Regions from separate parts of the Bacillus seohaeanensis genome, predicted to be linked through region 4. Evidence: riboswitches for the same ligand, from Rfam matches in the RefSeq annotation. Region 4 holds a riboswitch; each other region holds the start of a gene.
What was found. Region 4 has a riboswitch for cyclic di-GMP ahead of ACFSUL_RS13820 (DUF5667 domain-containing protein). Riboswitches for the same ligand answer to the same signal wherever they lie in the genome.
Positions count from the first base shown of each region.

Region 1: linked by a shared signal. The riboswitch ahead of ACFSUL_RS06855 (WxL domain-containing protein) and the one ahead of ACFSUL_RS13820 (DUF5667 domain-containing protein) in region 4 are both predicted to bind cyclic di-GMP.
Region 2: linked by a shared signal. The riboswitch ahead of ACFSUL_RS20990 (anti-repressor SinI family protein) and the one ahead of ACFSUL_RS13820 (DUF5667 domain-containing protein) in region 4 are both predicted to bind cyclic di-GMP.
Region 3: linked by a shared signal. The riboswitch ahead of flgB (flagellar basal body rod protein FlgB) and the one ahead of ACFSUL_RS13820 (DUF5667 domain-containing protein) in region 4 are both predicted to bind cyclic di-GMP.

Region 1 covers NZ_JBHUMF010000015.1:151,703-159,656, reverse strand. Annotated here, with positions in the region: gene ACFSUL_RS06865 (FAD-dependent oxidoreductase) at 1-299, shown strand, start outside; gene ACFSUL_RS06860 (NUDIX hydrolase) at 408-1,043, shown strand; cyclic di-GMP riboswitch class I at 1,654-1,738, shown strand; gene ACFSUL_RS06855 (WxL domain-containing protein) at 1,820-2,461, shown strand; gene ACFSUL_RS06850 (DUF916 domain-containing protein) at 2,691-3,719, shown strand; gene ACFSUL_RS06845 (MFS transporter) at 3,818-5,029, opposite strand; gene ACFSUL_RS06840 (NAD(P)H-quinone oxidoreductase) at 5,439-6,416, shown strand; gene galU (UTP--glucose-1-phosphate uridylyltransferase GalU) at 7,050-7,946, opposite strand.
Region 2 covers NZ_JBHUMF010000035.1:126,975-134,928, reverse strand. Annotated here, with positions in the region: gene ACFSUL_RS21005 (hypothetical protein) at 1-20, shown strand, start outside; gene ACFSUL_RS21000 (hypothetical protein) at 255-644, shown strand; gene ACFSUL_RS20995 (class D sortase) at 957-1,373, opposite strand; cyclic di-GMP riboswitch class I at 2,658-2,769, shown strand; gene ACFSUL_RS20990 (anti-repressor SinI family protein) at 2,801-2,941, shown strand; gene ACFSUL_RS20985 (helix-turn-helix domain-containing protein) at 2,967-3,287, opposite strand; gene ACFSUL_RS20980 (YwpF-like family protein) at 3,372-3,827, opposite strand; gene ACFSUL_RS20975 (single-stranded DNA-binding protein) at 4,113-4,478, shown strand; gene ACFSUL_RS20970 (hypothetical protein) at 4,523-4,720, shown strand; gene ACFSUL_RS20965 (DEAD/DEAH box helicase) at 4,915-7,743, opposite strand; gene ACFSUL_RS20960 (SWIM zinc finger family protein) at 7,736-7,954, opposite strand, start outside.
Region 3 covers NZ_JBHUMF010000031.1:1,186,717-1,194,670, forward strand. Annotated here, with positions in the region: gene fliG (flagellar motor switch protein FliG) at 1-180, opposite strand, end outside; gene fliF (flagellar basal-body MS-ring/collar protein FliF) at 196-1,791, opposite strand; gene fliE (flagellar hook-basal body complex protein FliE) at 1,835-2,140, opposite strand; gene flgC (flagellar basal body rod protein FlgC) at 2,158-2,619, opposite strand; gene flgB (flagellar basal body rod protein FlgB) at 2,622-3,011, opposite strand; cyclic di-GMP riboswitch class I at 3,367-3,455, opposite strand; gene codY (GTP-sensing pleiotropic transcriptional regulator CodY) at 3,791-4,570, opposite strand; gene hslU (HslU--HslV peptidase ATPase subunit) at 4,663-6,069, opposite strand; gene hslV (ATP-dependent protease subunit HslV) at 6,177-6,719, opposite strand; gene xerC (tyrosine recombinase XerC) at 6,737-7,636, opposite strand; partial or broken gene trmFO (FADH(2)-oxidizing methylenetetrahydrofolate--tRNA-(uracil(54)-C(5))-methyltransferase TrmFO) at 7,698-7,954, opposite strand, start outside.
Region 4 covers NZ_JBHUMF010000031.1:97,902-105,855, reverse strand. Annotated here, with positions in the region: gene ACFSUL_RS13830 (hypothetical protein) at 1-191, shown strand, start outside; gene ACFSUL_RS13825 (hypothetical protein) at 266-925, opposite strand; gene ACFSUL_RS13820 (DUF5667 domain-containing protein) at 1,165-2,547, opposite strand; cyclic di-GMP riboswitch class I at 2,632-2,716, opposite strand; gene ACFSUL_RS13815 (MFS transporter) at 3,277-4,704, opposite strand; gene ACFSUL_RS13810 (nitrite reductase) at 4,849-5,466, opposite strand; gene copZ (copper chaperone CopZ) at 5,726-5,932, opposite strand; gene ACFSUL_RS13800 (heavy metal translocating P-type ATPase) at 5,962-7,954, opposite strand, start outside.

The DNA.
Region 1 (7,954 bases), on a different contig from region 4:
AACAAGCAGGACTTGACTATAAAACGGTTGATATTATCGAAAATAACCGTCCAGAATTTATGCCTACTTTTGAACAAGTAAAGTTAAAGCTTGTTTTTGAGGAATCTACTAGAAGAATACTAGGAGCACAAATCATTTCAAAAGCAGATATGACGCAAACAATTAATACTTTATCTGTTTGTATTCAAAAAGAAATGACAGTAGAAGAATTAGGTTTTGTGGACTTCTTCTTTCAACCACACTTTAACAAACCATGGAACATCTTAAATGAAGCAGGACTTGCTGCGTTAACTCTCTAAATTCTTCAGAAAAGCTTTCTAATAAGGTGGACCTTATTAGAAAGCTTTTTTACATAAAAGTAAAAAAACGCTAAAATAGTAGTATAGCAATGAATTGGTGGTGATGAGTTGGATTGGAACAAAGTCACAAATCAACTAAAAGATAGAAAACCTCAAATTATTGACAGTGAAAGCTATGCCAAATTTGCTGTTCTTTTACCGCTTATCAAAGTGGAAAATGAACTTCATGTTTTATTTGAAGTAAGGGCAATGGAATTAAGAAGGCAACCGGGTGAAATCTGTTTTCCAGGTGGAAAAGTAGACAAAACCGATAAGAATGAAAAGGCTGCGGCTATTCGGGAGACAATGGAAGAACTGGGAATTACTGAACAAGAAATTCAGGATGTAACTCCGCTTGATTATGTCGTTTCTCCATTCGGAACAATCATCTATCCATACTTTGGAACAATTACAACAGAGCTAGACAATTTGAAACCTAATGATGCAGAGGTGGGAGAATTGTTTACTACACCGCTATCATATCTTCAAAAGGTTGAGCCGGATATATATAGCATTAAGTGCAAAATGGAACCAGAACAGAACTTTCCATTTCACGTTATTCCTGGAGGGGTCGATTACGAGTGGCAAGCCCGTAACATGGAAGAACACTTCTATTATTACGGAGATAAAGTCATTTGGGGGTTAACGGCAAGAATTCTTCATCACTTTTTGCAATTATTACAAAAGTTTGAACGGAATGACTAGATAGAGAAATAATTTTTGACAAAAACAGTGAAAGCTTGAGGATTTTCCGTAAAAAATGCTTTTTTCGCTAGGGAATACTGGCGGATAAAGCATTTTTTTATGGGGTTTTGTAGAAGTTATCTTGTTTGTTTTCTTGTAATGGAGGTATAAAATAATAAATAGAACGAGATAGAAGAAAGTCGAATTTACTACTAACTACTATAATAGATAGCTAATAAAAATATTTGAAAGGAGAAAAGAAAATGAAAATCCGTGCGAAATGCTGGAAAATGTTGTCGTTAGATGAAAAACTGTTTATTCTAAAAGCAATTTGTAACAAATCTTTTAACGTGTCGGTAAAATAACCCCTCCAATCCAATATAATAATCAAAGAGGTGGCGGAGTGCTGTCTCTTTTTTTGCTTTTACATGTTTACAATAGTCATAGAAAATAATTATTTTGTAGAAAGTCCTTGAATATATCGACGTATTTGTTGCTTTTCCATTCTTACGGTAATATGGAAAAATTTTAGTTCTATCTTTTCATTACATAACAATGTAATATAAGTTTCAGAGAGCGGCGAACGAAAATATACGACATAGATAAATAGAGTCATTACTTTCGCTCCTGTTTTTAAAAAAGGCAAAGTCGTTGAAAGACGATGACGCAAAGTCAACAGACCTAAGGTTTTTTACTATGGTGGCTGGGTTGCTGAAGAATGGAGAATGAAAACTCTATTATGAGTCGAATTCAAGATTCTTCCGATGCAATTAATTTTGTTTTGGAGGGATTTTTTTATGCACAAAAACAGTAATGTTGCAATAGATCGAGTGAAAAAAAGAGGGGAAAATAAAATGAAGAACATTTTTAAGAAAGCAGCAGTAAGTGTTGCAACGTTAGGATTGGTTGTTAGTGCTTTTGGAGCTACTAACTATGTAGAAGCAGCTGGACCAACAATTACTGGTGGATCACTATCAATGACACCATCAACAGTTGGAGTTGAAGCATTTTCAGCAGTGACTCTTGATGGAGCAACAAAATATTCCTATTCAAAAATAAATAACTTTACCGTTTCAGATTCAACTGGTTCAGGCTTAGGTTGGCATGTAAAGGTAAAAGCAGACCAATTTAAACTAGTTGGTGGTACAGATATAGATTCGAATAAACTCCCACTCCATTCTTTATCTCTTGAATCTCTAGCGACCGTAACTGCACAAGATACGGAGAGTATGGATCCTGCAGGAAATATAAACAAATTAAGTGGATTTATTGATAGCAGCGATGGTGTAGAAATTCTTTCGGCACCTGTTGACGAAGGAATGGGAACTTATGATGTGTCGTTTGCGGAGGAATCACTGAAATTAACACTTCTTCCTAAGCATGTGAAGGCTGGAACTTATGAGTCAACAATCACAGTTTCGATTACTTCTGGACCTTAATAATAAATAATTGCTATTTCCCCTGACTAAAATTAGTCGGGGCTTTTTTATATGGAAATTTGTAAAGTATTCGTATGTGAGAAAATGTTCTATGGAAGTTAACGTCAAGAGCAGGGAAACTGTAGTAGTGTGGCGGTATTAGTTGTTCAGAGGCTTGATCCAAGATACGTGAGCTTTTACCCTTTTATTTTGCACTTTTTCGGGCACTATAACGATGAGGTGTTAAATAATGAAAAAAGCTTCTTTCGTAAAAACATTTATTTATCTCATTACTATCATTTTACTCAGTTGTTTCGATTATTCTAATATTCGTGCACAAGAACCTCCCCTAACAATTGAACCAATTTATCCTGACAATCAACATAAAGCAACAAAAGGATACTTTGATTTATCCGTTAATCCGGGAGAGAAGTTGAACTTGAAAGTGAAAATTATAAATAATGAGGATAAGGATGTAACGGTGACAATCACTCCAGCTAATGCATTTACGAGTCCTACTGGTGGAATGATGTATGAGCAGGAGGCTGGCTCCGAGAATACGAGGCTATTGGATGATGCTGTGCGATTGGCGGAATATATTGATGTAAAAGGCAGTGTAACGGTTTCCCCTCATTCTGCTATAGAAGTTCCTATAGCGGTAAACACTCCAAAAGTGAAAGGGGAAAATGCTCTCGGTGGACTATTATTTACTATGCAAGGGGAGAAAACAGAAAAGGCGCAAGAGGTCGAAAAAGGAACAGCAAATTTTATTCTTAAAACTGAAACTGTATATGCAATTGCACTTCAATTAAATTTTCTAGAAGAGGTGCCATCCAATTATTTATTTGGCGAGAGTGGATTTCATGCAGACACCGCACAAGTGTATATAGAAATGCTTAATGATGCGAATAAAATCGAGGAGAATGTTAGTGGTAATTATACCGTAACCAATCAATCTGGTGAAGAATTGTTTAGTGGTCGATATGGTCCATTTAAAATGGCTCCCAATTCATGGATAAGATTCCCTATGCAATGGGGGCATGATACATTAGATGATGGTACTTACACTTTGACGATGGACGGAACCGCTGGAGATAGTAAGGTTACAACTTCGAAAACCTTCAAAATAGCTAATAAAGATGTAGAACAATATGTAGAAAAAAATGAAACAAAGCTTCCAACTGCTGCAACAGAATCAACAGTACCTACTTGGGTTTGGGTCGGAGGAGCAATCCTATTTGGATTAATAATGTTCTTTATTGGTAGGAGGAAAAAGTAAAAAAAGTTTAGAGATAGTTAAGAAAAAGAATCGCCTTTCATTCAAATATATGGAGTCTCCATATATTTAAATGAAAGGCGATTCTTTATATATCCAAACTATGAAACTTTTCTTTGATCTAAAATATTAGTAATTAACTTGTTCACTTTGATGGTAGAAGTAATAGCAACGATTAATAAGACGGCTACAACACTAATGACACCTTTCCAACCATATAATCCCAGAAATACGCCTCCGAGAGAACCAACGACACTAGACCCTGCATAATAAAATAGTAGATATAGGGAGGAAGCCTGTGCTTTTTCGCTTTTATCAGCTAATATTCCAACCCAGCCACTTGTAACAGAGTGAGCGCCAAAAAATCCGAAAGTGAATAAAGCAAGACCGAGAACCTTTATTACTAATGGCGTGAATAGAGTGAAAAGTGCTCCAGCTATCATCAACAGAATGCCGGATAAGATGACACTAGAGCGACGATTTTTATCCGCCAGCCTTCCCATCCACGCAGAACTAAAAGTACCTGTTAAATAAATAATAAAAAGAAACCCAACAAGCGTTTGACTTAGGTTATATGGCGGCTTCATTAGCGGAATAGCTACATAGTTGTATATTGTAACGAATGCTCCCATTAAAAGAAACCCATTCGAATATAGTAGAAAAAGAGAAGGATTTTGTAAACTCCTTACTACAGGTGAAAGTGTTCCTTTAATACGCAAGGTGCTTTTTGTAAAATGTTTTGATTTTGGGAGCATAACCCAAAACAAGATGCTAATAATTAAGCTCAGTATCCCTAAATAACCAATGGCTGTGTTCCAGGTGAAATAGTCAGATAACGCACCAACAATAACCCGCCCTGATAATCCTCCTAAGCTTGACCCACTAACATAAATTCCAATAACATATCCAATACTTTTTGGATGAAACTCTTCATTAATATAGGCCATAGCAATAGAAGGAAATCCTGCTAACATAGCACCTTGAAATGCTCGGATGATGATAAGGATAACTAAATTGTCGCAAAAAGTAACTGCGATGGAAAGTAAAGATGAGAAGAAAAGAGCAAACAACATGATTCGTTTACGGTCTAGACTATTAGATAAAAACGAGATGAAAAATAGAAATATTGCTAATGCACCAGTAGCGACTGACAAACTTAGACTGGCAGTCGCTGGAGATACTTGAAATTGATCAGCGATTACAGGGATAACTGGTTGCGTACTATAAAGGTCCGCAAACGTAACAAAACTACCTAAAAATAAAGCAATTAATGTTTGTTTAAATTGCTTTCCGTTTGGTGCAATAAAATCCATTACCATTCGACCTTTCATGGGTAAAGTTCAATAAAAATCATCGTTAACGGAACCTAATTTTATATAGTAAAGTTTAGCGTACGTAAGTGACAAAATACAATGGTCATGCATGAATCTTCATAATAAGTGGGAATTTAAGTAGGGATTTCCTATAATGGCAATGTAACGAGAATTTTGGCTTCGATGTATTTGTTAAAGTAAAAATAGATAAGAGTATGCCGATTCCCCTCACGGTTAGTCCGTACGTCAATAGGAATAGATTGTTAAAAAGTCAATAATTATAGCTAAATCTAATAATTTGCTTGTGAATTTACATTGGAGTAATATTTATCTCATGCTCAAGACGGGAAAAAGTGGTGTTGTACAGTAACTAAATTTAATAAAACTAAGTTTTAAAGGAGATAGGAAAATGAAAGCAGTCGTAGTAAAACAACCTGGGGGAGCAGAACAGTTACAGTTTCAGGATTTTCCTAAACCGACGTTGCAAGAAGGAGAATTATTAATAAAGGTGAAAGCCTCTGCGATCAATAGGTCAGATATTGTTACAAGAGAAGGGAAATCTGGCTATTTAAGCAATCCTATATTAGGGATTGAAGTGTCTGGCGAAGTAGTGGAAGTGGGACTAGGGGCGAATATCGAAGTAGGAACACGTGTAATGGGACTTGTTAATGGAGGAGGGTATGCTGAATACGTTGTAATGCCAGCTGACAGGGCAATAAAGGTTCCAGATAAACTTTCATTTGAAGAGGCTGCGGCTATTCCAGAAGTATTCTTAACAGCATATCAAACTTTGTTTTGGTTAGGAGAATTAACTGATCAAGATACTGTACTAATTCATGCTGGGGGGAGTGGTGTAGGTACTGCAGCTATCCAACTAGCCAAACAAATGACGGAAGCCAAAATCATTACTACAGCCGGTTCACAAGATAAGTTAGATTTCTGCCGCTCACTGGGAGCAGATATTTGCATTAATTATAAAGAACAATCATTCGAGGAAGAAGTTCTTAAAGCTACAAATAACCAAGGTGTAGACGTTATTCTCGATTTCATCGGTGCATCCTACTGGGAGAAAAACCTAAAGAGCATAAAAACAGATGGACGCTGGGTATTAATTGGTATTTTAGGTGGAACCCAAGTTGAAAAAGTGAACCTAATGGAACTTCTTTTAAAAAGAGTTCAATTAAAGGGTACTCTATTAACACCTCGAAGTGATGAGTATAAGAAAGAATTAACAGAAGAGTTTGTAGGCAAAGCGATGCCATTATTTAATCAAAATAAAATTAGAGCGATTGTTGATCAAGTATTCCCATTTGAAAATATACAAAATGCACATAAACATATGGAAGCAAATAAGAATTTAGGTAAAATAATCATACATGTAAACTAAGTAATGGATTACTTTTCAGTAGTTTTTTAAAGAACTGAATTAACTTGCAAAGAAGCTCAAGAATAGTATTTTTTTTAATTTTTTCCAAAAGAAGAGTTTAAAGCGTTTTACGAAAAATCAATTAGCTTTAGAGAGTTTTTGTGGTTAATAAAGAGTTAAAATTTGCATACTTGAGGCTGGGACAAATGTGTTCTGGGTGAAGAAAAATCCGAACTAATTCTTTCATTTGAAGGTGAATTAGTTCGGATTTTTTTATAAGTCTTTATAAAAGTTGTTCTTCTTTTTAACTTGTTCTAGCTGTTGATTGGAGTGCAAGACGAAGACTCCTGCGGGAAAAGCGGAACAGGTGAGACCCCGCAAGAGCGCAGCGATGAGGAGGCTCACCGACCGCCCGCGGAAAGCGAAGTCTTGACACGGAAATCAACAGCGGTGTGTAACAGCGATTACTAAATGATTGAACCTGACACTGTTCTTCTTTAGGGGATAGTATTTCTGTCTAACTACTTCACACGTGTATAATCTAGATTTAGAAGTGTTGTCAAAAGTTTCTAAACTACCATAAGATTAAAGGAATACGGTGGGGGAGAGACGAAAAATAAGTGAATTTTCGGTTGCTTCAGCCGAGACTTATTTTTAGAGTATCGTTCTTATCTCTGTTTCCCGTTTTAAAACCATTTCTAAGTATGTTAAAATTTCTTCCCTCATCTCCGCTCTTTGCAAACCGATTTCCGTGATGGCTTTGATATATCCAAGTTTATCTCCAATATCGTAGCGACTTCCATTTAATTGGAGGGCATGGGTTAATTCTTTCCTGCAAATTTTGCGTAGGGCATCGGTTAATTGAATCTCATTTCCTACACCTTTTTCAATTTTCTGTAGTATGGGGAATATAGAAGGCTGTAAAATGTACCTACCCATAATAGCAATTTGTGAGGGAGCTTCATTATAGGATGGTTTTTCAATTAAATCCTGAACCGCATGCAAATTTCCTTTTTGTTCCCCAGGAGCGATAATTCCATATTTACTTACGTCTGCCGGTTGAACGGTTTGAACACCTATCACATTGGAATGATATTCTTCAAAAATGTCGATAAGCTGTTTTAGTGCTGGTTTTTCGGAAACCATAATATCATCACCTAGAAGGACGGCAAAAGGTTCATCACCAATAAATTGTTGAGCGCATAAAATTGCATGACCTAGTCCTAAAGGTTCTTTTTGCCTAATATAATGGATTTTTGCCATATTGGAAATTCCTCGTAATTCTTGTAGCATAGTGATTTTTCCTTTTTCTTCAAGAGCGTATTCTAACTCAATTGATTTATCAAAATGGTCTTCAATTGACCGTTTGTTTCTTCCTGTTACAATAATAATACTTTCAATTCCAGATTGAACAGCTTCTTCTACAATATATTGAATGGCTGGTTTGTCAACAATTGGCAACATTTCCTTCGGTTGAGCTTTTGTTGCCGGCAAAAATCTAGTTCCTAATCCTGCTGCAGGAATAATCGCTTTTTTTATTTTCAATGGTATCCCTCCCT
Region 2 (7,954 bases), on a different contig from region 4:
AAGATAATAAAGATCAATAATAATTTTGACAGAGATGGCAGTAGCTGTCTCTGTTTTTTAAAAAATACTTTTACGGTGATAACTCACAAAAAATTTGAAGAAAGTTTCGTTTTAAAGTAAAATCTTTTAAGGTAGGATATAGTAATGGTAAAAGTAATTACCATATTTTTTACAATAGAAGCTCTACATATCGTCTGGCCATTATGATATAGTTATAATACTATGTATATTTTTTTAGGGGGTACTTTTTATACATGTTTAATCAATTATCATCGGGTACGAAGATCAGTATTACCCGTTCTATAAAAACAGCTTTTGAACAATATATGGCGAAGATTAGTTGGGATGAAGAAAAGTATGAATTACAAAACTTTGTTCAACTTTGGCGTACATATATAAATGAAAGTGCTTCATGGTTTAACAATTTAGATGATCAGATAAAAAATGATCCCAAATTTCATGAAGAGTTAGCAGTTAAGATTAATGAAACGATAGAAAAAATTCTTTCAGAGCCACCAACCGAAGAGCAAATGAACGAAATAGACTCTCTTCAAAAGGATCTTGGAACGGATTACGACTATTCATGTAAAGTAGAAGCAAAATTTTTACTTGATAAACTCCAAGGAATGGCAAAAAAAAACTAAATCTACCTTTAGATAAAGACTTCAAATTGGCACAAATTTTGTACTATCAAGTTTTTAATGAAGAGCTCCCCTTGCAAAATTACTCCAAAGCGGATATTGAATATATCATAGAAGAGCTTATTAACGCACAAGATATCAACCCTTTTTATAGTGATATTGTTCATTAAAGCCCCTAAAAAATAGGGGTTTTTGTTAATAGTTAGGAAATGATAAGTTATTCTTTTGTGGGTAATTTTCTATTGGGACATCTATATAGCTTTAAACTCTTATCCTCCCAATCCTGTTCGTTCTGAATATGCTAAGCGCACCTGATTAAGGTGATTCTATTCTCCGTGCATTAATAATATAACGCTCCTCTGTACTAGATAAATAGTCAAATGGATAGCAAGTGGACAATGTTAGAACTTCATCAGGGGAAGTGGATTGTAAAACGGACATATTTGTTTCATGAACAATAAATGTTTCAAAAATTTCATAGATAAATATGCCATCCTTCATCTCTATTATAAGTTTATCTCCCTCTTGCAACTCCCCGATGTGCTTAAAAACGGTATCACGATGACCTGCTAAAAAGATTCGATCCCTTTGGTTGGGAAGTTTTGTAGAGGAATAATGACCAATTCCTTTTTCAAGCTCTTCTTCATCCGTACCTTCTATGATCGGAAGTTCTTTATTAAGGGCAGGGATATCAAGAATTCCAACAACATCCCCTTTTGAAAAAGAATATATAACCTCAGAATTATTTCTTTTTTTTTTAGATGTTCATCTGTAAGCTTCTCTTTTGCTTCACTCAATGCCTGTGCTTCCTGTTGTTTTTGCGAAATGATGTGATAAATGGAATAGGTAATTAACATTAATCCTATAATGAATAATGTCAAACTGGTTATTTTCAATATGCTACTTCTCAAAAATTTTTCTCCTTTATCAATAAAGATTATATGACTAGGAAATCCCCATTCTTTTGGGAGGTTTACTAGTCGTATTTTTTGTAACGTATCATACTAATTTTTCTTATTATACATTATAAAGAACAATATATTTTATATAAAAAACGAAATTATCTGAAAGAATGAGGATTTTGAAGATATAGAACAGAAAGTGTTCATTATAATGAAAAAATGAAGGAATTTGCCATTTTTTAAATAACAGTGGCTACTTTATACTAGAATCAATTGTTCTTTTAAAAGAACAATTGATTCTGTAGTATTATTTTAGCTTGCGAAAGGATAATAATTAAAGGCTGCTTTCGTAAAATTTGCTGCTTTTTAACTCCAAACCAAGTTTAACCCACTGAATTGATTGGAGCGGAGGGCATTTGACTCTTGCGGGAAAAGAGGGAAGTGAGAATCCCACAGAGGAAACGTATGTCTAGCTCGCTGTAAAAAAGATAAAATTCTCAAAAGGAAAAGGGTGCCTTGGGGGAATTTTTCCTGTTTTCTTCACGAGCTGAGAAAGTCGCCTCCGGTTTCTAAGAGTCTTTTATTTCTCCCCGAGCGTAGCAGAAATTAACGGGAAGAATTTATATAAGTAAAAACAATAATCTATGAGAAAAGAGCCTAATTTAATGACCTTCAGCATATATTTTTCATCACTACTAACCTTTTCTAATAAATTTATATCAGGGAAAGAGGTATTGAAATGTATAAAAAAACATGCGATCGCTGTACCCGTCCATCCTATAGTAGTGCAGAACTAGGAGAGTGGATTTGCCCCTCATGTGGACTTGACTTAACCAGTGCACCTTTGTATAACTCCTCTACGATAAATCCAAAGAGAATTATTCCTCTAAGTAAAAAGTTGGAAGCATATCAAAGACAGGCAGAAAAGAGACTGTATTAACCCTTCGACAATATTATGTCATTACCTTAATTAATAATAAAAATATACGTAAATTAAAACCTAAATTGTCAAAATATAAAGAAAAATTTTCCGGAAAAAATTTCAGAATAGACAAAAATCAACATATAAAAAAATAGCTAGATAGTATAATAAGGATGGGACTAAAGAGATAATGTCAGATAAAGGCAAACCTGTTGAAAAGTAGGGACGCAAAGTCACGGGTCTAAGGTTTAGACATGCTTCAAAAGGATGAGCTTGTGTAAACTATGACGGCTGGATTGCCTGAAATACGAAGCGTATTTTAGGAGGAATGGGATTTGGGGAAGAAAGAATTAGATGTAGAATGGATCCAACTAATTAAGGAGGCAATGAAAGTCGGAATAAAACAGGGAGAAATTAGAGAGTTTTTACAAATGAACACCTCGGTAAAAGCTCTAAAACCAAACAGAGAAAATTAAAAAGTCTTGCTTCCTAGCAAGACTTTTATTTTTGACCTTGACGCCATTTATTAAATTCAATGAACTCACGAAATTGATCTTTTGAAATGCCTGAATCCATTGCTTCTTCCACAATCTTCATCCATTCATAATCCATCTGCTCTTCTTTAATTTCATCATGTAAAAGGGAGTCAACTGTAACTCCGAGGGCAGCAGAAATTTTTTCAAGGAACTGAATGGAAGGATTCTGTTGAAGACTTCGTTCAATTGAGCTTAAATACGACTTAGCTACTCCAGCTTTATCAGCAAGCTCCGTCATGGACATTTTCTTTTCTTGTCTTAACCTTTTTACTCGCTCGCCAATCATGACTGTCACGCACCTTAGAATTAATTTTATACTAGTATACCACATTCTCTAAGGTTGTTCCATATAATGAACGTCCTGTTCTTGTTATATGTTTTTTGCTTCCGAACTAGACTTTGATGAGGCGGGAATTTGTGGTTTGGATTTCATTTTACTTTTAAATTCTTGCATGAGTTCTTCCCCTGCATAGCCCTTTTGCATTAAGTTAGCGAGTAAGAGTTCTGCATACTCATTTCGTTGTTTTCTTAGCTTTCCTTCAAACAAAATACTCATTTTATCATCCATTAACTTAATGCACCGAATAGATGTTAAGAATGCGGCTGGATCATTTGCTTGGTGAGAAATAACAACTTGTATTTCTAAATCGCCTTTTTCCTGTTGAGCTTCCCGGAAGTAATCATAGTATTCTTTTGAAACATATGTCTCAATTAACCATGTTCTTTTATCGTCTTCTTTGTTAATAATTAAACCGTCCACGATATTAATGTCCTTCAGTACCTCTTTTTCGACAACTTGGAGAGTGATAACTTTGAATGTTTTCATGAACGAACATCTCCTACCATTAGTTTCACTTTTACCAAAATTATACCATAGAGAGAAACGGATACATAATGGTGTAATTTCACTATTCTTCTTCATTGGAAAAAACTTTAAAAAAGTTTAATTTTATATTCCCTCATTAAGATTTGTTTTAAAAAGTGAAAATTCGCCTAGATGAATTTTGAGAATTCGAGAGGAAATAGCAGTGAAAATACAATTTCCTTCATTTTACAGGATAAAGGAATGCTTGTAAGATGGGGTCAGACAGGAAAGGAGGGCAGATGCTCAGTGATTAATCAAGTAACATTGGTGGGGAGGTTAACGAAAGATCCAGAACCTAGAGTAACACCAGATGGAAAATCAGTTTTGAATGCTACAATCGCATTGACCCGTAGATTTCGTAATCAACAAGGGCAATTTGAAGCGGACTTTGTTCTTTGCACGTTGTGGAATAAAGCAGCTGAAAACACAGCGAAATATTGCAAAAAAGGCTCCGTAATTGGAATAGTTGGCCGACTTCAAACTCGTAACTATGAAAATGAACAAGGAAAGCGAATCTATGTGACGGAAGTAGTTGCGGAATCAGTTAAATTCCTTGATGGCAAACCTGCTCAGCCACAGAAATCAACTGATAAAATAGAATTGCCATTTTAAAATATCTTCTAACAAAGAAAAAGTATTTTTTAGGAGGTGAAAACTTGTCTCTAGCATTGATAGAAAAAAGAATTGATCGCTTGGAAAAATTAAATGAAGAATTGATCCGTAAGTTAGCACGAGTAAATGTAGCGAATTACTACCTTTCGCAACGTATAGAAACCCTCGAAGAACACGCATCTGTAGAAAAAGCTCCCGACATATCTAACCAGCAGAAAAAACTCAGCCTAGTATCCAACTAATAATATGTATTTTTGATCCTACCAACAACAAATTACCTCTAACATCCTGCCGAAAAAGATAGAATAAAACGTTACCTCGAAATCAAACTCCTTATAACTTCAAATAGAGCCGATTCCTTTGATGGAATCGGCTGTTTTTTGTTTGCAGTACCCTTTTTGGAGGTCCGTCCCTCACTACGTTAATGCACTAAAACTTATTCTAGTGTTAGGAGGGATTGGAGGTCTTGGTTGGATAGTTCGGTGATCCATTGGTCGCTTCGGATGATTTCTTCGTTTAGTGCTTGTTTTTTTTCGAGCATGCTGTCGATCTTTTCTTCTAGTGTTCCAGAGGAAATCATTTTATGGACATGGACAAATCGCTTTTGACCGATGCGGTAGGCGCGGTCTGTTGCTTGATTTTCAACTGCCGGGTTCCACCAGCGGTCATAGTGAACAACATGGTTGGCAGCTGTTAAATTAAGTCCTGTTCCTCCTGCTTTTAATGACAGTAAAAAGACAGGGAATTTTCCTTCTTGGAAATCAGATACAAGCTTATCACGCTGCGTTTTGGACGTACTTCCATTTAAAAATGGCACGTCAACACCAAACTTATCTTTCATCACGCGTTGGATCATTTCTCCCATTGAAATATACTGGGTGAAAATTAGACAACCCTCTTCGGCACCGAGGGCTACCTCGACAATGTCCACGAGCTTTTGCATCTTCTCTGATCGCTGCAGTACCGAATCTGGCACCGGTTCTTTTAAATAAAGGGCCGGATGATTACATAACTGCTTTAGTTGATTAAGCATTTGCAAGATTAATCCTTTGCGTTCAAAACCATCTAACGTTTCAATTTTTGTGAATGTCTCCTGAATGAGCTGCTCATAAAGGGAGGCTTGTTCCGCTGTTAATGGACAGTATTCCTTCTGCTCAATCTTCTCTGGAAGGTTCAACTCCACTTCAGGATCCTTTTTCGTTCTACGTAGTAAAAATGGTTTAATTTTTGCCTGAAGTTCTCTAACTTTATCCTCAGACTCATCCTTTTCAATCGGAGCAATATAATTTTTCTGAAATTGCGTAAAGCCACCGAGATATCCATGGTTGAGAAAATCAAAGATTGCCCACAGTTCAGATAATCTATTCTCCATTGGTGTCCCTGTTAATGCGATATGATGCTTCCCAGACAATTTACGGATAGCACGGGATTGCTTCGTATTCGCATTTTTAATATTTTGCGCCTCATCAAGTGAAATAGCACTCCAATTTATTTGCGAGAGTTCCTCAAAATCCATATGAGACAAGCCGTACGAAGTTAACACAACATCCGCATCAGCAATTCCTTCTGAAAAGTTCTCCCCCTTTAAGCGATTAGAACCATAATGAAGATGGACAGAAAGAGATGGTGAAAATTTCTCCAATTCCCGTTGCCAGTTCCCCAGTACAGAAGTAGGGGCAATAATTAACGCAGGCGAGTCTGGTGTTTCGTTATTTTTTACATGTAAAAGATACGTAATTAACTGTACCGTTTTGCCGAGGCCCATATCATCTGCCAGGCAAGCCCCAAATCCAAACTTCCGTAAAAATAATAGCCAACTCATCCCAAGCTGCTGGTATGGTCGCAATTCCCCTTGGAAATCTGTAGGCTCTTCGGCAATCGGAATTGTCGACACGTTCGAAAGCTGGTGCACAAGCTTCTTCATCGATCGATTAAGTTCAAGCTGGATACGCGCATACTGGTGTGGATCATACTCATCCTCGTCGGGCGCCGCTTCATCCGAATCTTTCGGAACAAGCTCTTGTTCGAGCATATCCTGAATCGAGATCCCATCTTTCTTTGCCTTTGTCATCAATTCTTGGATTTTGCGGATCATCGCTGGATCAAGCTTCATCCATTGACCGCGGATTTTTACTAACCGACGTTGTTCATTGACAAGCTTTTGGAAGTCGTCTTCGGAAAAATCAACGCCATTCATCGACAGTCGCCAATCAAAGTCGAGCATCGCATTCAAACCGACAAAAGAAGGGCGGTAACTCGTATCTGTATTTTTTAATCGCGCTTTTACCGTCAGCTGGGCATCTTTCATCGCTTCCCACCAAGAAGGCAAAAGAATTTCAATATCTAAATCAATTAGTTTTTCACTTAAAATAGTTAAGAAATCCCACGCATCGTGTTCATCTAATGTTGTTCGAAGTTTATCTCCCGTCCCTTTTATTAACGGCATCATATTCATCCAACGTTTTTGTTCAAGGTAAACTTCCGGTAGATATTTTTTCCAACTAGGCGGAATCTTGTCTTCCACCAATGAAATAACACGATCCTGTTTCTTTTTATCTCGTAAAATGGTTTCTAAGTGCCATGTATCTTCCTCTTCCAAAGGTTCAGAAATACTTAGACCCATTGTAAAAGGGAGGGAGGAGTCCTCTAACCCAATCCATTCACTCCAACGTTCCTCATCAAAATAGGCTTGAAGCTCTTCCGACGTTAACGAACTGTCCTGAAGCTTTTGCACTCGTCTCCATGACGAAGATTCTTTTGCATTCATGGCCTCTTTTAATCCATGTTGAAACCATCGCTCAGTTAAGCCGCGCTTAGTAGGGCCAGAAGGGAGTTCCTCTTCCCAAAACTCATTCGGAAAATTAGTCCAAACCTCTTCAGGAATTTGGAATTGTAACCCCTCTTCTTTTAACTTATCAAACTGTGGAAGCCATTTCCCTGACTCGATGGCATCAAAAAGAATTGGAGCAATCGCAGAACAAGCTTGCCCTGTCTCATCCCAGTCCCAATCAACCATCGAACTAAAACTCTCATTGGCAAGGAGTGTTAAGAGCTCCCAATGAGAAACAATCACATGATCTTGGTAGCCAATTTTTTGTACAGAAAGGCGTGTTCCATAAAAACTTTCCTCATGCCATAAAAATAACTGGCGTTTCCAGTCTGTAACCGATAGAGGCTCCCCCTTATCATTAACAGCAGAAACGAGAAAGTAATCAGGACTTGTATTGGTATCAATTACTATCTTCACAGGCGATAACTTAAGCATCAATCAATTTACCCTTTCTACATTCCTCTTGAAAAGCCCGTAATCGCTTATTTTTTTCTAAAATAAAAGCAAAAAAGACTTCCCATTTTTCCGGGTGTTTTAATTTTTTATATAACGTCCGCAGTCTCTTTAAATAACGAACGGCTTTTTTATAACTGTCACGATTTTTTTGTTCAATATAGTGAATAATCCCTTCATGATACAGTGGAAG
Region 3 (7,954 bases), 1.1 Mb from region 4:
TAAAATTCCTTCTTTCGCTTCAGACTCCACTTTTTTTACGCCGGAAATTTCTAGTGTCAATCGCTCTATTTCCTCTTCCGTTAAATGTTTATAGACAGAAGCGGACACATCCGGGCCAAGGGAGATAAGGAGAATGGCAGCTTTTTGTCTGCCGGTTAATTCTTTTTCTTTTCTAGCCACGTTCAACCTCTCCTCCTATTCATCAGCCAGCCAAGTTCTCAATAACTTAGCAAATTCTTCTGGTTTTTCTTTTGCCATTTTTTCTAGTTGCTTTCTCCTCAATGAACTTTCTGTTTCCGGTTCATCATTTACATCAGGCATATCAATTTGTTCTTCTGTTTCTTCATATATAAATTCTTCTTCCTGCTCTTTTTTCTTTTTAGAACGTATCATGAAGAAAATTAGGAGCGCTATAACCGCTAACAGAATGCCACCAATAACATAAGTCCACCATGGTAAAAATGGTTTTGCTTCTTCCTCGAACTCCATTTTCCCATTAAATGGCTGTACCGATACGACTACTTTATCCTCAATCGCTTCTTCTGTTAATTCTGGTGCAGCATCTTTGTCTATTGAAGTTTCTACAATAGTAGATAGTACTTGGCGAATATCCTCTACCCTATCCTGTGGAAGTGAATTTGGATCTTCAGGATCAGGTGGTTCTACCATTACTTGAATTCCAATATCCCTAACTTTATATGGACTTTCTACGATTTCTTTTTTTATTCTATTTACTTCGTTATTGATTGTTTCTTCTACTCGTTCATAATCACCATTAGATTCGGTACCTTCTTGATAGGTTTCACCCGTGTTTGTTACGTCTTCATCCCCAGCACCAGGAGTTCCCATAGCACCAGCGCCTTCACCCGTATATGTTTCCGTGATTCGCTGAGCACTAACAGCTATTCCTTCCATATTTTCTTCATCAACAGGCTCAACAAGATTTTCTTCCCTGTTTTCTTGTGTGAAGTCAATATCTGTGCTAACGGAAACAACGACTTTATTAAAACCGATTAACGTCCCTAACATGTTTTGCACTTGACGTTGTAAATCTCGTTCGATTTCTTTCTTTATACTCATTTGCTGTGTAAAATCGCCTGCAAATGAATTATTTTGATTTTCTAAATCAAAATACTCAAAATATTGGTTCATGATGACGATATTATCAGTAGGAAGATTTGGAACACTTTTTGATACCAAATGATACAATGATTTTATTTGCTTTGGATCAAAGTCCATTCCCGGTTTTGTATTAAGCACAATGCTCGCTGAAGCTTCTTGCGCTTGATCATTAAGAAAAATTTCCTTTTCAGGTAAATTGATCATTACCTTGGCATCTTGAACTCCATCGACTCCTTTAATTAAGTCAGCAAGTTCTGACTGCATTGCATCAAGTTTTAATACATTAAATTCATTGTCCGTCATCCCAAAACCAGCATTCTCACTAAAAAATGAGTAGTCGATGCTACCTGACTTCGGAATGCCTTCTGCAGCCAATTCTACTTTTAACGTATCTACCTGTTCTTTCGGAACATTTATAGTGCTACCACCGTCGGTTATTTCTGATTGTATCCCTCTACCATCAAGATTCTCTTTAATTGTTCCGGTTTCTGAAGGAGATAGATTGCTATACAACGGAACTAGAGTGGTTCTAGTAGCAAAAAAACTAGCAGCAGTGACCGCAATGATCACCGCAAGAACAGATATCCCCATTATTACTTTTTGTTTTTTTGATCTGCTAGACCAAAACGTCTTCATTTGTGTTTGATATTTTTTTATCGTTTCGTTCATTACAATCCCCCGGTTAATACAGCCAGTTCTTTCAGCTATAAAATTACATAGGCATTCTCATTATTTCTTGGTACGCTTCGACTACTTTATTTCGAACTTCCATCGTAGTCTGTAACATGATACTTGATTTTTGAGAAGCAATCATTACTTGGTGCAAGTCTACGTCTTCTCCTCTAGCAAGTTTTTCTGTTAATCTATCAGATTGAATTTGTGAGCTATTTACTTGATCAATTGACTTTTTCAAAAAATCTGCAAAGCTTTGCTGGGTTTCAGCAGGTTTCATATTATTTTTTGTATTCAACGGACTTACCGGAGAGGTTAAGGCAGAAGATATATTATGAATAGCCATGATAGTTATTTCCCTCCTTATTTACCAATTTCAAGTGACTTCATTAGCATTGCTTTATTTGCATTAAAAACAGTTACGTTTGCTTCGTATGACCTCGTTGCAGAAATAAGGTCTACCATTTCCCGTAATGGGTCAACATTCGGGTACTGTACGTACCCATCTTCATTTGCGTCCGGATGCTCCGGATCATAGACCATTTTAAAGGGTGTTTCCGTATCCTCTTGAATTTCTGTTACTTTAACACCATTTCCAATTTGTTGATTATTTTTCGTATTCATTGCTTGGTTAAGAAATGTTGAAAACTGTCCTTCTTTCGGCTGAAAGACAACAGACTTTCTGCGATACGGTTCCCACACGCCATCAACGTATTTTCCCCTTGTTGTATCAACATTCGCCATATTAGAGGAGATAACATCCATTCTCAAACGCTGAGACGTTAAAGCAGATGCAGTATTATTCATGCTATGAAAGATCGACATTGTTATTTCCCTCCTCTAATGACAGACTGCAATGACTGGAATTTACCATTAATCCGATCTGACAAAGCATTAAAGTAAATTTGATTTGTTGCAAGCTCTGACATTTCCTTATCAAGATCTACTCCATTGCCGTTATGATTATATTGATAATTACTTTTTACCGTTACAGCCGGGTGTGTTCCCTGTTGTTTAAAGCTTATATGTCTTGGATCAGTACGGTTAGCATCTAGCTGATGAAGTGATTGTTGAAACATTGACTGAAAGCTTACTTGTTTTGCTTTGTAGTGAGGTGTATCAACATTAGCTATATTTTGAGATATCACCTTTTGATTAAGGGAGGAATAATCTAGTCCTTTTTCCAATGTAGAAATAGTATTGGAAAATAAATTCATTATTGACACCTCTATCCATAATTTTGACATTAATATTTCAATTTTGACATTAATTTTAAGCCAGGTTTCATTTTAAAGTGAATTTCTTGGTGTGTCTATGGAGAAAATAGTAATTTTTTGTCGAAAAAAGAGAAAAATTTGCAAAAACCATAACCTTAGACCTATTGCTTCAGTTGTCTTTACAGTTAAAAATACGACAATATTACATAATTGTTACAATCTTATTTTAACAACATACATTTCATTGCTCTACAGGTTTGTTTTACCAATTTCCACTCAAAAAAAAAGCGACCCCTACATCGAGACCGTTTTACCAGCAGTAACCTAACATACATTCTACATATTAGACTATATTGTTGGTAACCCGGCTGCCGTAAAGTAGTACACTTGATAGGCCCGTAGCTTTGCGTCCTCTTCTTTCGAATGAGTTTGCCCTTATCTATTGTCGAAAAGCGTCGTAAAAAGCTATATATACATTTTACTATTTGAACTCAATATGACAAGGCCTAAACAGCAATTTAATTTGGGTCTTTTTCCTCATTTTGCTATCTTTATAACTATTTTTATTACGGTTTTCGACAATTATTTATATATCACTTTTCCTAAATACGCTATAAAACGACAAAAACCGATTCTTCCATTATAGGAGAATCGGCTTTGTTTTACCATAAATATTAGTCATTTTTTAAGAAGTCATTGTATTCTTTCCTAACATCAACTGTTCTATCTATGAGATTTACATTTAACACTAATCGCACGAATTACCTGCAGCTTTAATTTTAGTTCGTTCTTAGTTTATCTAATTCAACTAGGAATTTGTTATTTAATACTTTAATATAAGTACCTTTCATTCCTAATGAGCGAGATTCGATAACCCCTGCACTTTCTAATTTACGTAATGCATTTACGATAACAGATCTAGTGATTCCTACACGGTCAGCTATTTTGGAAGCTACAAGCAACCCTTCATTGCCATTCAACTCTTCAAAAATATGTTCAATTGCTTCCAATTCACTGTAAGAAAGGGAGCTAATCGCCATTTGTACTACCGCTTTACTACGCGCCTCTACTTCAATTTCTTCTGCTTTTTCACGAAGGATTTCCATACCTACAACTGTTGCACCATACTCACCAAGAATTAAATCATCGTCTTCAAATCTTTCTTGTAGACGTGCAAGAATTAGTGTACCTAAACGTTCTCCTCCACCGATAATTGGAACAATCGTAGTTAACCCTTTGTTAAATAATTCTTTATTTTCAACAGGAAAAGCTGTGTATTCACTGTCTACATCCAAGTTAGGTGATGTTTCTTGAATATTAAAAAGGTTTTGTGTATATTCTTCAGGGAATTGACGATCTTCAAGCATCTGTTTCATACGCTCATTTTCAATTTGTTGATTAATTGCATATCCAAGTAATTTGCCTCGTCTACTTACAACGAATACGTTCGCTTCAATTACTTTGCTTAATGTTTCTGACATTTCTTTGAAATTCACCGGCTTACCTGCTGCCTTTTGCAGCATTGCATTAATTGTTCTTGTTTTCTGTAATAAATTCATTATCATTTCCTCCTACTAGGTTTAAAATATGTCTATTACTTAATAGTTTATTTAATCTCTCTTCATTTACCCTACTAACTATTTCTCCAAACCTACAAGATAAACTGACTAAGGTCTTTGTCTTGTGCTATAACGCTAAGCTTGTCATCCACATAGTTTGGAGTAATTTGTATAGTTTCAAGGTTTATATCTGGAGCTTCAAATGAAAGATCCTCTAAAAGCCTTTCCATAATTGTATGGAGCCTTCTTGCTCCGATATTATCGGTACTTTGGTTAACATTATAGGCAATTTCTGCTAGTCTATGAATAGCATCGTCAGAAAATTCAATTTGTATACCTTCTGTTTCCATTAAAGCAATATATTGCTTAATGATTGCATTATCCGGTTCAATTAAAATACGTTCAAAATCTTCTACATTCAACTTTTGAAGTTCTACACGAATCGGAAAGCGCCCTTGTAATTCAGGAATTAAATCTGATGGCTTTGCAGTATGAAAAGCTCCCGCGGCAATAAACAAAATATAATCTGTTTTCACAGACCCATATTTCGTTACTACTGTTGAACCCTCTACTATCGGTAAAATATCGCGCTGAACACCTTCCCTTGATACATCTGCAGAAGACTGACCGGAGCTTTTACTGGCAACCTTATCAATTTCATCAATAAATATTATTCCAGATTGCTCTGCACGACTAATAGCTTCTTGCGTAACCTCATCCATATCAATTAATTTTTGAGCTTCTTCGTTAGTTAATACAATACGAGCCTCACTAACCCTTAATTTTCTTTTTTTCTTCTTTTTTGGCATAAAGTTACTTAATGCATCTTGCATATTCATTCCCATTTGTTCCATACCAGAACCTTGAAGCATATCAAACATAGATGGTTGCTGTTCATCTACTTCAACCGTTATTACCTCTTGTTCTAATTCACCGTTTTTCAACTTGTCGCTGATAGTTCTCCGTTTATCACGCAATGACATTTCTTCTTGCTTTTCATCATCTTTTTCTTCAGATTGTGACCCTTCTCCACCGAAAATCATTTCAAATGGGTTTTTATATGAACTAGATTTTTTCTTTGAAGGCACTAATAGCTCCACAAGTCTACGATTAGCATTTTCAGCTGCTCTTTCTTTTACATGCTGCATTTTCTCTTCTTTCACAAGGCGTACAGAAGTCTCTACAAGATCTCTTACCATTGACTCTACGTCCCTACCAACATAGCCAACTTCTGTGAATTTTGTTGCTTCCACTTTAATGAATGGTGCACCCACAAGTTTTGCCATTCTTCTAGCAATTTCCGTTTTCCCCACACCTGTAGGTCCCATCATTAAAATATTTTTCGGAACAACCTCTTCACGAAGCTGTTCTTTTAACAGGCTACGGCGATACCTATTACGCAACGCCACAGCTACAGCCCTTTTCGCTTCTTTCTGACCAACAATATATTGATCTAATCGATCGACAATTTGTCTAGGTGTTAAATTATCCGTATTCATTATAAGGCACACTCCTTTGTCTAGCCACTATAGCTAACAATTGAATTTATAGACATACCATTTAAACGAAATATTAACAACAGTTAATGTACTTAGTGAAAATAATATTATAAGCTTTCTACAATAATATTCGTGTTCGTATATACACAAATGTCTGCAGCAACATCAAGGGACGCCTTTGCAATTTCACTAGCTGACATATATTCGCCAGCATGTTGTTTCAATGCCCTGCCTGCTGATAACGCATAATTTCCACCAGAACCAATTGCTAGAATGCCGTCATCTGGTTCAATTACTTCACCCGTCCCCGAAACAAGCAGCAAATAATCTTTGTCCATTACAATTAACATCGCTTCTAGTTTTCTCAAAACCTTATCACTACGCCATTGTTTCGCTAATTCTACAGATGCCCGCTGTAAATTTCCATTGAATTCTTGAAGTTTCCCCTCAAACATCTCAAAAAGTGTAAAAGCATCAGCTACAGACCCTGCAAAGCCAGCAAGTACCTTCCCATTAAATAGCTTTCTCACTTTTCTCGCTGTATGCTTCATGACAACTGCATTTCCAAATGTAACTTGACCATCTCCAGACATAGCGACCTCACCGTTATGCCGGACTGCAAAAATTGTTGTTGCGTGGAACTGTTCCATAATTATACCTCCAACATTTAAGCACGAGGATGATGTGCTAAATATGTTTTTCGTAAATGTTCTTTTGTTACATGAGTATAAACCTGTGTAGATGAAAGGTGTGCATGACCCAATAATTCTTGAACGGTTCGTAAATCTGCACCATTGTTTAGTAAATGCGTTGCAAATGTATGTCTCAACATATGCGGATGAATTTTCCCTGTTAACGATGCGGACTCAATAATCTTGTTCAGAATATGACGTATTCCTCTTGGTGTCAGCGGTCCCCCCCTATGGTTAACAAATACATTAGAATGATTATGACCCTTAAGAAGTTTTGGACGGCTCTCATTGAGATAATCTTTCAACGCATCTTGTGCAAAACTACCAAATGGAATATACCTCTCTTTACTTCCTTTCCCTTTGACTAGTACCGTCGATAAAGAGAAATCGATATCTTTCATTTGAACATTTGCACATTCGCTAACACGTACACCTGTTGCATATAAAAGCTCAAATAACGCTCGATTACGAATTTGAAGTGGCTTATCTCCTTCACAAGCTACAAGGATTGCCTCAATTTCTTCCTCGTAAAAAAACTGAGGTAGTTTTTGCTCTTTTTTTGGCTTAGCCACAAAAGAAAATGGATTTGCCATAACAAGCTTCTCACGATTTAAAAATCGATAAAAACTTCTTAGACTTGATATTTTCCTTGAAACCGAGGCCCGTGAAAGTTTCTTTTCATACAAAGAGGTCAGAAATAGCCTTGCATCAAAATACTCGATCACTTCTAGCGAATTCAAACCTTGTTCCTTCATAAATACGTACAACTCTTCAATATCATGACGATAATGTTCAATGGTATATGTAGAATAATTTTTCTCAATTTGTAAGTATTCTGTAAATGATTGTAATAAAGCCTTTAATTCCTCATTCATATTAAACACCTCACAAGGGCTACTAAATAGTAACACAACTTAGAAGCCTATGCAATAAAGTTTACAAATTTTTCACAAATTTCTGAATTGTCTCCAATGCTCTAGTTGCATATTGTTCATTACGCTCTTTTTTTGCTCTTATTTTTTGAGCCAGTTCTGGAAACAACCCAAAGTTTGCGTTCATCGGTTGGAAGTTTTTTTCGTTTGCAGTCGTAATATATTTCGCCATACTTCCCATCGCTGTCTCAAGGGGAAGTTCCACTGGCTCTTCTTTAGAAGCTAGCCTCGCTGCATTTATCCCTGCTATTAAACCGCTTG
Region 4 (7,954 bases):
AACAAATGATAAATAAGCTAAAATTATCAAAATCCATCAAAAAACCAATTGCCTATTTTTACGGCATTTTGAATAAAAAGTTTGATCAGCTTTATTTTGAAGAGTTACGCGAGATGGAGATTAGTGAGGAGAATTTTGAGGATGAGGTTCCCTATAGCTTGGATTTAGGGAAGGCGCTGTTTTCGTTTTAAAGAAGTTCTTCATCAGCCAGATAACGGCAATCTTCTTATATTAAAAATATAAAACTTGATAAGAAGATCCTAGTTTACCTATCCAGCTGATTTTGAAAATATTTCGTTGCCATAAGTGAAATAATCAACACCAATTCAAATCCGTTTACAACTGCACCACTCTTCACTGGGATCGGAACCGCACTACCAATTGTCATCATGAGTGTTCCAATGAAAAACCAAATCCATTTTTGTTTCCACCATATTATTAATGACGTGAGGAGAAGAACTGCTGTAACGATTATTACCATAATTGGTGGACTTGTTGCTTTTTCGATGCTGTCGTAGCTTAATACACCGTATTCCCATTTTGCTTCGACTTTTAGTCCTAATGTTTCAGTGAATAGTTCAAGAATAACGAGGCAAAGGAAAACGCAGACCGACCCATATTTCACCCAATTTTTCTGTGCCCATTTTATATCAGCTCGTTTTAGTGTGTTCCAAGCAAAGAGCACGAGTAATGGCGTAAAAAAGGCATGGACCCAAAACCTAGCGATGTTTAAATTTTTGAGGATGCTTCCTTCTCCAATATAGCGACCAACTGCGACAATTGCGTTATCATATAGTAATCCGGCTACTACGAGCAACACTACATTGGATGCCGTGAGCCAACGGTTGTTTTTGGCTAAGAATATGCCCCAAGTAAAGAGGGCTAGATAAGCTACCATATACATAAAGAATAATAGTGTATCCATCGGTTCACTCCCTTTTGTTCTAAGGTTTTCCTTTTTGCTTAGGGAATAAACAGATGTGTGTATTTTTGGTATGGAAAGGATTTATAAATTGTATTCTTAAAGAGAGTGTTAGTAATAAACAATTTATTATCCGAATTTATTTTTCAATTATAGGAAAAAAGGAAGATAATCGAACAAATAATTCTTCAATTTAGACAAAACAAAAAGAGTAGGTTCTGACTCCCTACTCTTTCTCGATGTTACTCTTCGTCTTTATTTTTCTCTTTAGCTTTACGCTCTTTTTCAGCACGTTGTTTGGATTCTTCACGCTGTTTTTCTTCGGCTTTCTTGGCTTGTTCCTTTGCTTTCTCTTCTTGCTTCTTCACTTTTTCACGTTCTTTTTCAGCACGTTGTTGCGACTCTTCGCGCTGTTTTTCTTCAGCTTTTTTACGTGCTTCCTCTTGTTTCATTGCAGCCTCACGCTGTTTTTCTTCAGCCTTTTCACGTGCTTCCTCTTGTTTCATTGCAGCCTCATGCTGTTTTTCTTCAGCCTGTTTACGTGCTTCTTCTTGTTTCTTTACAGACTCATTTTCTTTCTTGCCTTCGTTTTTATCTTTATCGTTTACTTTTTCAAGAACATCTTCTACAGCTTCATCAGCTTCCTCATTGATTTCTTTAACGACTTCTGTTTTTTCTTCTGCTAACTCTTTGTCAAGTTCCGTCAGTTCTTCGTTGTATTCTTCTTCATCCATTTTACCAGATGCTAATTTTGCTTCGAGTTCAGCACGTTTCTTATCAGCCTTTTGCTCTTTCTTTTCTAGTTTGGCTAACTTTTTATTAACCTTCTCTTCAAACTTTTCTTGTGCTTTGACAATATTTTTTTGAAGAGCTTCTTTCGCCGTAGGATTCTCAACCTTTTCGAGAGCTGCTTGTAAAGCAAGAATGTTTGCAGCAAATTTTTCCTCAAATTCAGCACGGATTGTATCAGCTGGGGTCTGTTCTTGTGCAATATCACCACTAACTACTTCTGTTGATTCTTCAGTAGCAGGATCCGTCTCGGAAGAAGACTCTTCGTACTTTGCTAATGCTAATTCTTGTTGTTCAATAGCCTGTTGAAGCACTTCGTTTGCCAACTCTTCCTCACCTTGAGCAAGTAACGCTTCTGCTTCTTTAATCCTTTCTTCAGCAAAAGAAATAAACAATTCAGCCTCTTTTACTTCATCGAATGTTAAAGCAAGCTGAACATTTTCCATTAGTTTTTTCGCGAAGTAAAAGAAGTCACCAGGTAGAAGTGAAGGCGTATCCTCTTCCATTTCCGAATTTTCTTCCGTCTCTTCTTCCATTAATTCTTCTGTTGGTTGTTCTTCTGTAACCTCTTCATCTGTACTTTCAGTTTCTCCATCTTCGGTTATTGAATCGATTGTTTCACCTTCTTGATTTGATGGCTGAACTGTTGAATCAGTTGTTGTATCTTTTGTTTGGTCTTGTGGAACTGTTTCTTCTATTTGAGAATCTGTTTGTGTCTCATCATTATTCGCAAAAGCCTGTCCAGTTCCTAAAGAAAAAGTGAAAACCGCAGCAACAACACTTGTAACAAGAACATTGCGGACGTTTTTGTTACATGAAATATACTTTTTTGACATAAAAAATATCCCTCCAAAACATTTTTTGTAAAGGAAGAATCTTGAATTAACTCTATTAAACTTGAGGCTTTTCTCCATTCTTCATTTGGTAGCCCAGCCATCCTAGTTAAGACACCTTAGATCTGTGACTTTGCGTCTCTATCTTTCGGTAGATTTGCCCTTTTCAAATGAGGAACGATAACTCAATTTTTTCGTTCATCATAATCTAAAATAAATATACATTAAAAATCAAAGAATGAATACTATTATTTTTTGCCAAAATAATACTTCAGGTTCTCGGTCCCAAGATAAGTATCCACACTACTATTCTTCACTCCTATTGTTTCTTATTCAATTTTTCTGCTTACATTAGTACAATAAGAAAACGAGCTGCAGATTCACTTATTGATCTTCAACTCTTGCATCCAATAGCATTAGTTATCAATGCTCATTCCATTCATCCGTTATTGTTCTTACAAGCAGCTTAAAACCCTGCAAATAAGCAAGCATTTACGAGTAAATCGAATCTATCTGAGGGAGTTTAAGTGAAATCATTTACAAATCAGATGGAAAATCCTACTTAATTTTAAGAATTAAAACAGGCAGAAAAACTGAAATTTCTGCCTGTTTTGCAAAATATTATAGTTGTAAAATTGTCTTTACCTATTTTTAGATAGTACTATAATAATCTCCAGCATATTTTTCTTGGGTATTGATTTACACAATAGACTATTACTTAAATTAATTCATTTAACCATTCGTTTCTCTTTGCCTCGGTGTACGGACAAATAATAACGCCACTATAGCACCTACAAAAGCCACTATACCACACCAGAAGAATGCTTGTTGATATCCCTCGTTTAGAGCAACTATCGGCTCCCCTGATATACTAGTGGCAGTTGCTGCTGCAACGGAAACCATGATCGCCAAACCAACAGCCGATCCAACTTGATACGTCGTGTTATATAAACCAGATGCAAGACCAGACTCTTCTGATTTAGCCTCCGATACAGCTGCCGTGGTTGCAGGTAGATAGGCAAGGGCATTGCCGAGAGCGGCCAGTAATAGAGCAATAAACACATCACTCCAATAATTTCCATCAACAGTATTCCCGGCAAACAAGAGTGCCGAAAAGCCAAGTATAATAAATCCAATGAACATAGTAACCTTCATACCCATTTTCGCCATTAGTTTTTCAGCGAGTAAAATCATGAAAATGGCCATCAGCACCGGTGCCGGTAACATGCCCATTGCAGCCATGAAAGGTTCATATTCCAATACCTGTTGTAGATATAGAATAAGGAAATAAATAAGCGGAAACCAAGATGCTGATAACAAGATAAGCGAAACATTACCCGCTGCCAAGTTTGTGGTCTTAAAGATGCTAAGCGGCACGAGTGGTTCATTTCTAAAAACTTGAATAAGGATAAAGATGATGAACAAAACGGATCCAATAGCTAAAGGTAATATAGTAAAAAGCGTTTGCCAACCATGTTGTTCTGCGGTTACGATGCCGTAAACAATCAGTATCAATGCTGCTGTAACGGAAATAGCGCCTGCGTAATCAATACGCCCCATTTTTCTCATACCTTTTTGGAGGAGCTTTGGGGCCAATATCAAAACGAGAATACCAACAGGAACATAGAATAATAGGGTCCATCTCCAGCTGAGTAACTGTGTAAAGACACCTCCAAAAACTATACCAATGGAACCCCCTGCTGCCCCAGACAGACCCCAGAATGCAAGTGCCTTACCCATTTCCTTCTTATTAGACTTAAATAAAAGCATAATAATTGAAAGTGCGGCTGGGGCAATCAAAGCTGAACCAGCACCTTGGATTGCTCTTGCTATGTTAAGTGCCATTTGGTTCCACGCTAGGCCTGCGAATAAAGAAGATACTGTTAAGATTGAAACCCCCAACATAAAAATGCGTCGGTGGCCGAACAAATCGGACAATCTTCCTCCCAATAGCAGCAGCCCACCAAACAAAATAAGAAAGGCATTCATAACCCATTGTAAATTTGCCTCCGTATAGCCTAATGCAGATTTGATGGACGGCAAAGCAACCTGTATAATTGCGGTATCCATCATAACAAGGAAATTCGCAAAGCATAACAAAGCAAGTGCCTTCCAACGCTTTGGGTCAGGTTGCGCAATCGCCTGAGTACGTGTTGACATAAATTTGTTTCCTCCTATTTAATAATTAATTTTGACTAACTCTTTAAATGTCGAGCTAACACTTTTTGTTTCCGTGAAAGGCAAGGTTGCTAGGTTTCTTAAATCACTTGATAAAAATACAACAACAAAACTGAGAATTTTATATTAATCTATTAATTGATTTCTACCTATTCGTTTCACAAATTTATAGAATGTCTCCCGCTTTTTCCCCATCAGTGAATATACATCTATAATCTTTTCTACTGCATCATATAATTCTTCTGGTGCTAGATTCTCCTTCAGCAAGGAACTGACCTCAGCATCTTTCCCTTTTGCTTTTCCTCCAACATATAAATTAAAATGATCTTTAAACTTCATAATACCGATGTCACTTAACATCGGCTCCCCACAACCAATAGGGCAACCTGTATAAGCAATCTTTAGGGTAAAAGGCACGGGTTTTCCTGCTACACGACGATTTACCTCTTTGGCTACCGGCATACCTTCTCTTTCTTCCCCTTTACAAAAGTTACAGGTTTTTAAACTCTTTACGAAATTTCCTACTGGATAACACGCTAATCCAACACTTTGGAATTCTTCTAGGATTTCTTCTTTTCTATCTTCCGTGATTTCTATATAGAGTTGTTGGAATGTAGTTAACTCAAGCTCATCATCTTCGTTCATATATTTTGAGATCGTAAGAAGTTGTTTTGAGTTGAGTTTTGCTCCAAATCCAATTCCTCCATTTACGGCGATTTTAATTTTGTTAGCATTGTTCTCCAACTTAATTCCCCCTCCCTTTTTTAATACCTTAATTTCATTTGACCCCCTCAATATATTACTATACCCCGGTTAGGTATATTAAATGGTTAAAAATATACTTGCTCTCCAAAAGAGCAAGTTATGTAATACTAGATATCTATATTTAATATATCCCTTATTTCATTAATATTTTTTACTTTGATAGGCCCGAAGCTTAAATCCTAGAGAGTGTGCACGTGACTTGCACAGTGACACACCCTCAAAGGTGAATTTTCCTTTATTAAGCCTCAACATCATAACCTTGGTCTTCAATAGCTTCTTTCATAGCATCAAAAGTAACTTTTGTGTCATCATAGGTGACGTCCACTTTACCCGCTTCTAAATTAACTTCAGCTGCTGAAACGCCATCTAAATTTTTTAATGCACCTTCAACTGACATTTTGCAATGACCGCATGACATACCTTGAACGCTTAATGTTTTTTCCATGATCTTTCACCTCCTTTAAAATCATGTTTTTATAATTTTGCTCGTTTTAAGCGAAGTGAATTAGAAACAACACTAACTGAACTCAATGCCATGGCTGCACCAGCAATCCAGGGCGCAAGTAATCCAATTGCTGCAATTGGAATTCCTGCTGTATTGTATCCAAAGGCCCAGAAAAGATTTTGACGGATATTTCGAATAGTTGCATGACTGATTTTAATTGCTTTCGGTATAAGCAATAGTTCGCCACCAAGAATCGTCACGTCAGCCGCTTCAATTGCCACTTCGGTTCCAGTTCCAATCGCAATCCCAATATCTGCAGTAACTAATGCAGGTGCATCATTCACACCATCACCAACCATTGCTACCTTTTTACCTTGCGACTGAATTTCTTTTACTTTATCTGATTTCTCTTCAGGTAATACTTGGGCAATCACTTGATCAATTCCTACTTGTTTGGCAATAGCATGTGCCGTTCTTTCGTTATCCCCAGTTAACATGATAACTTCAATTCCCAATTCTTTTAATTGCTTAATAGCTTCAGGTGCTGTTTCTTTAATAGTGTCTGCAACCGCAACAATTCCACGATACTTACCATCAATGGCGATTAACATGGCTGTTTTACCATTTGTTTCATAATCAACTAACTCTTCTTCAAAACCTTCCATCTCCACTTGATGATTTTGCATTAACTTTCGATTTCCAACAACAATCTGTTTTCCAGAGATTGTTGCTTTGATACCATGACCGGGTATAGCGGTGAAATCGTCTACATCTACAAAATCAATATCATTTTCTGTTGCGTATGTCACGATCGCTTCCGCAAGTGGGTGTTCTGATCCTTTTTCTGCACTAGCCAATAATTGTAATGCTTCTTCATCACCAGAAAAATCAGTTACTTCTGGTTTTCCTTTTGTGATTGTTCCAGTCTTATCAAGAACGATTGCTTGTAATTGATGTGTTCCTTCTAGGTGTTCTCCACCTTTGAATAATATTCCACTTTCCGCAGCTTTTCCTGTTCCAACCATAATGGAAGTGGGAGTGGCTAACCCAAGCGCACACGGACAAGCAATGACAAGTACAGCTATTGCTGCAACCAATGCGGCTTCAAATTGACCAGGCTCTACAAAAGCAATCCAGATAACAAAGGTTACAAGTGCAATACCGACTACAATCGGCACGAAATAACCGGAAATAACATCAGCTAAACGTTGAATAGGTGCTTTTGATCCTTGTGCTTCTTCCACTACTTTTATAATGGATGCAAGTGCCGTATCTTTCCCAACCTTTGTTGCTTGCATTTCAATCGAACCATTTTTATTAATAGTAGAACCAATCAATTTTGCGCCCGATTCCTTTTCAATAGGGATTGATTCACCTGTTAGCATAGATTCATCTACAGATGTTCTCCCTTTAACGACTATACCATCTACGGGTATCTTTTCACCTGGTTTTACGATTAAATGATCCCCCACTATTACTTCTTCAACCGGAATCATTATTTCATTACCATCTCTAATCACTCGGGCTTCTTTTGCTTGTAAATGGAGCAATTTAGATATAGCGTTCGTTGTTTGACTCTTGGCTTTTGTTTCTAAATATTTACCAAATAAAATTAGTGTGACTAAAACAGCACTCGTTTCAAAATATAAATGTGGCATATATCCAGGGTTACCAATTGTCTTAAGTGCTTCGTATAAACTATAAAAATAAGCAGCACTAGTACCTAATGCAACTAGCACATCCATGTTAGCTCCACCATTTTTCAGGTTTTTATATGCACCAACATAAAATTGCCATCCAATAATAAATTGAACTGGTGTTGCTAAAGCAAATTGGAACCATGGATTCATAAATACATCCGGTATATTCATGTTAAATAAATGAACGAGCATCGTTACTAATAATGGAGCAGATAAAACTGCTGAAATGATCAGCTTCGTCTTCTTTTGTTGCAGTTCCTTTTCTTTATATGTTTGTTTATCTTCGGATTCAGCCTTTGGTTTCGCATCATATCCAAGCTTA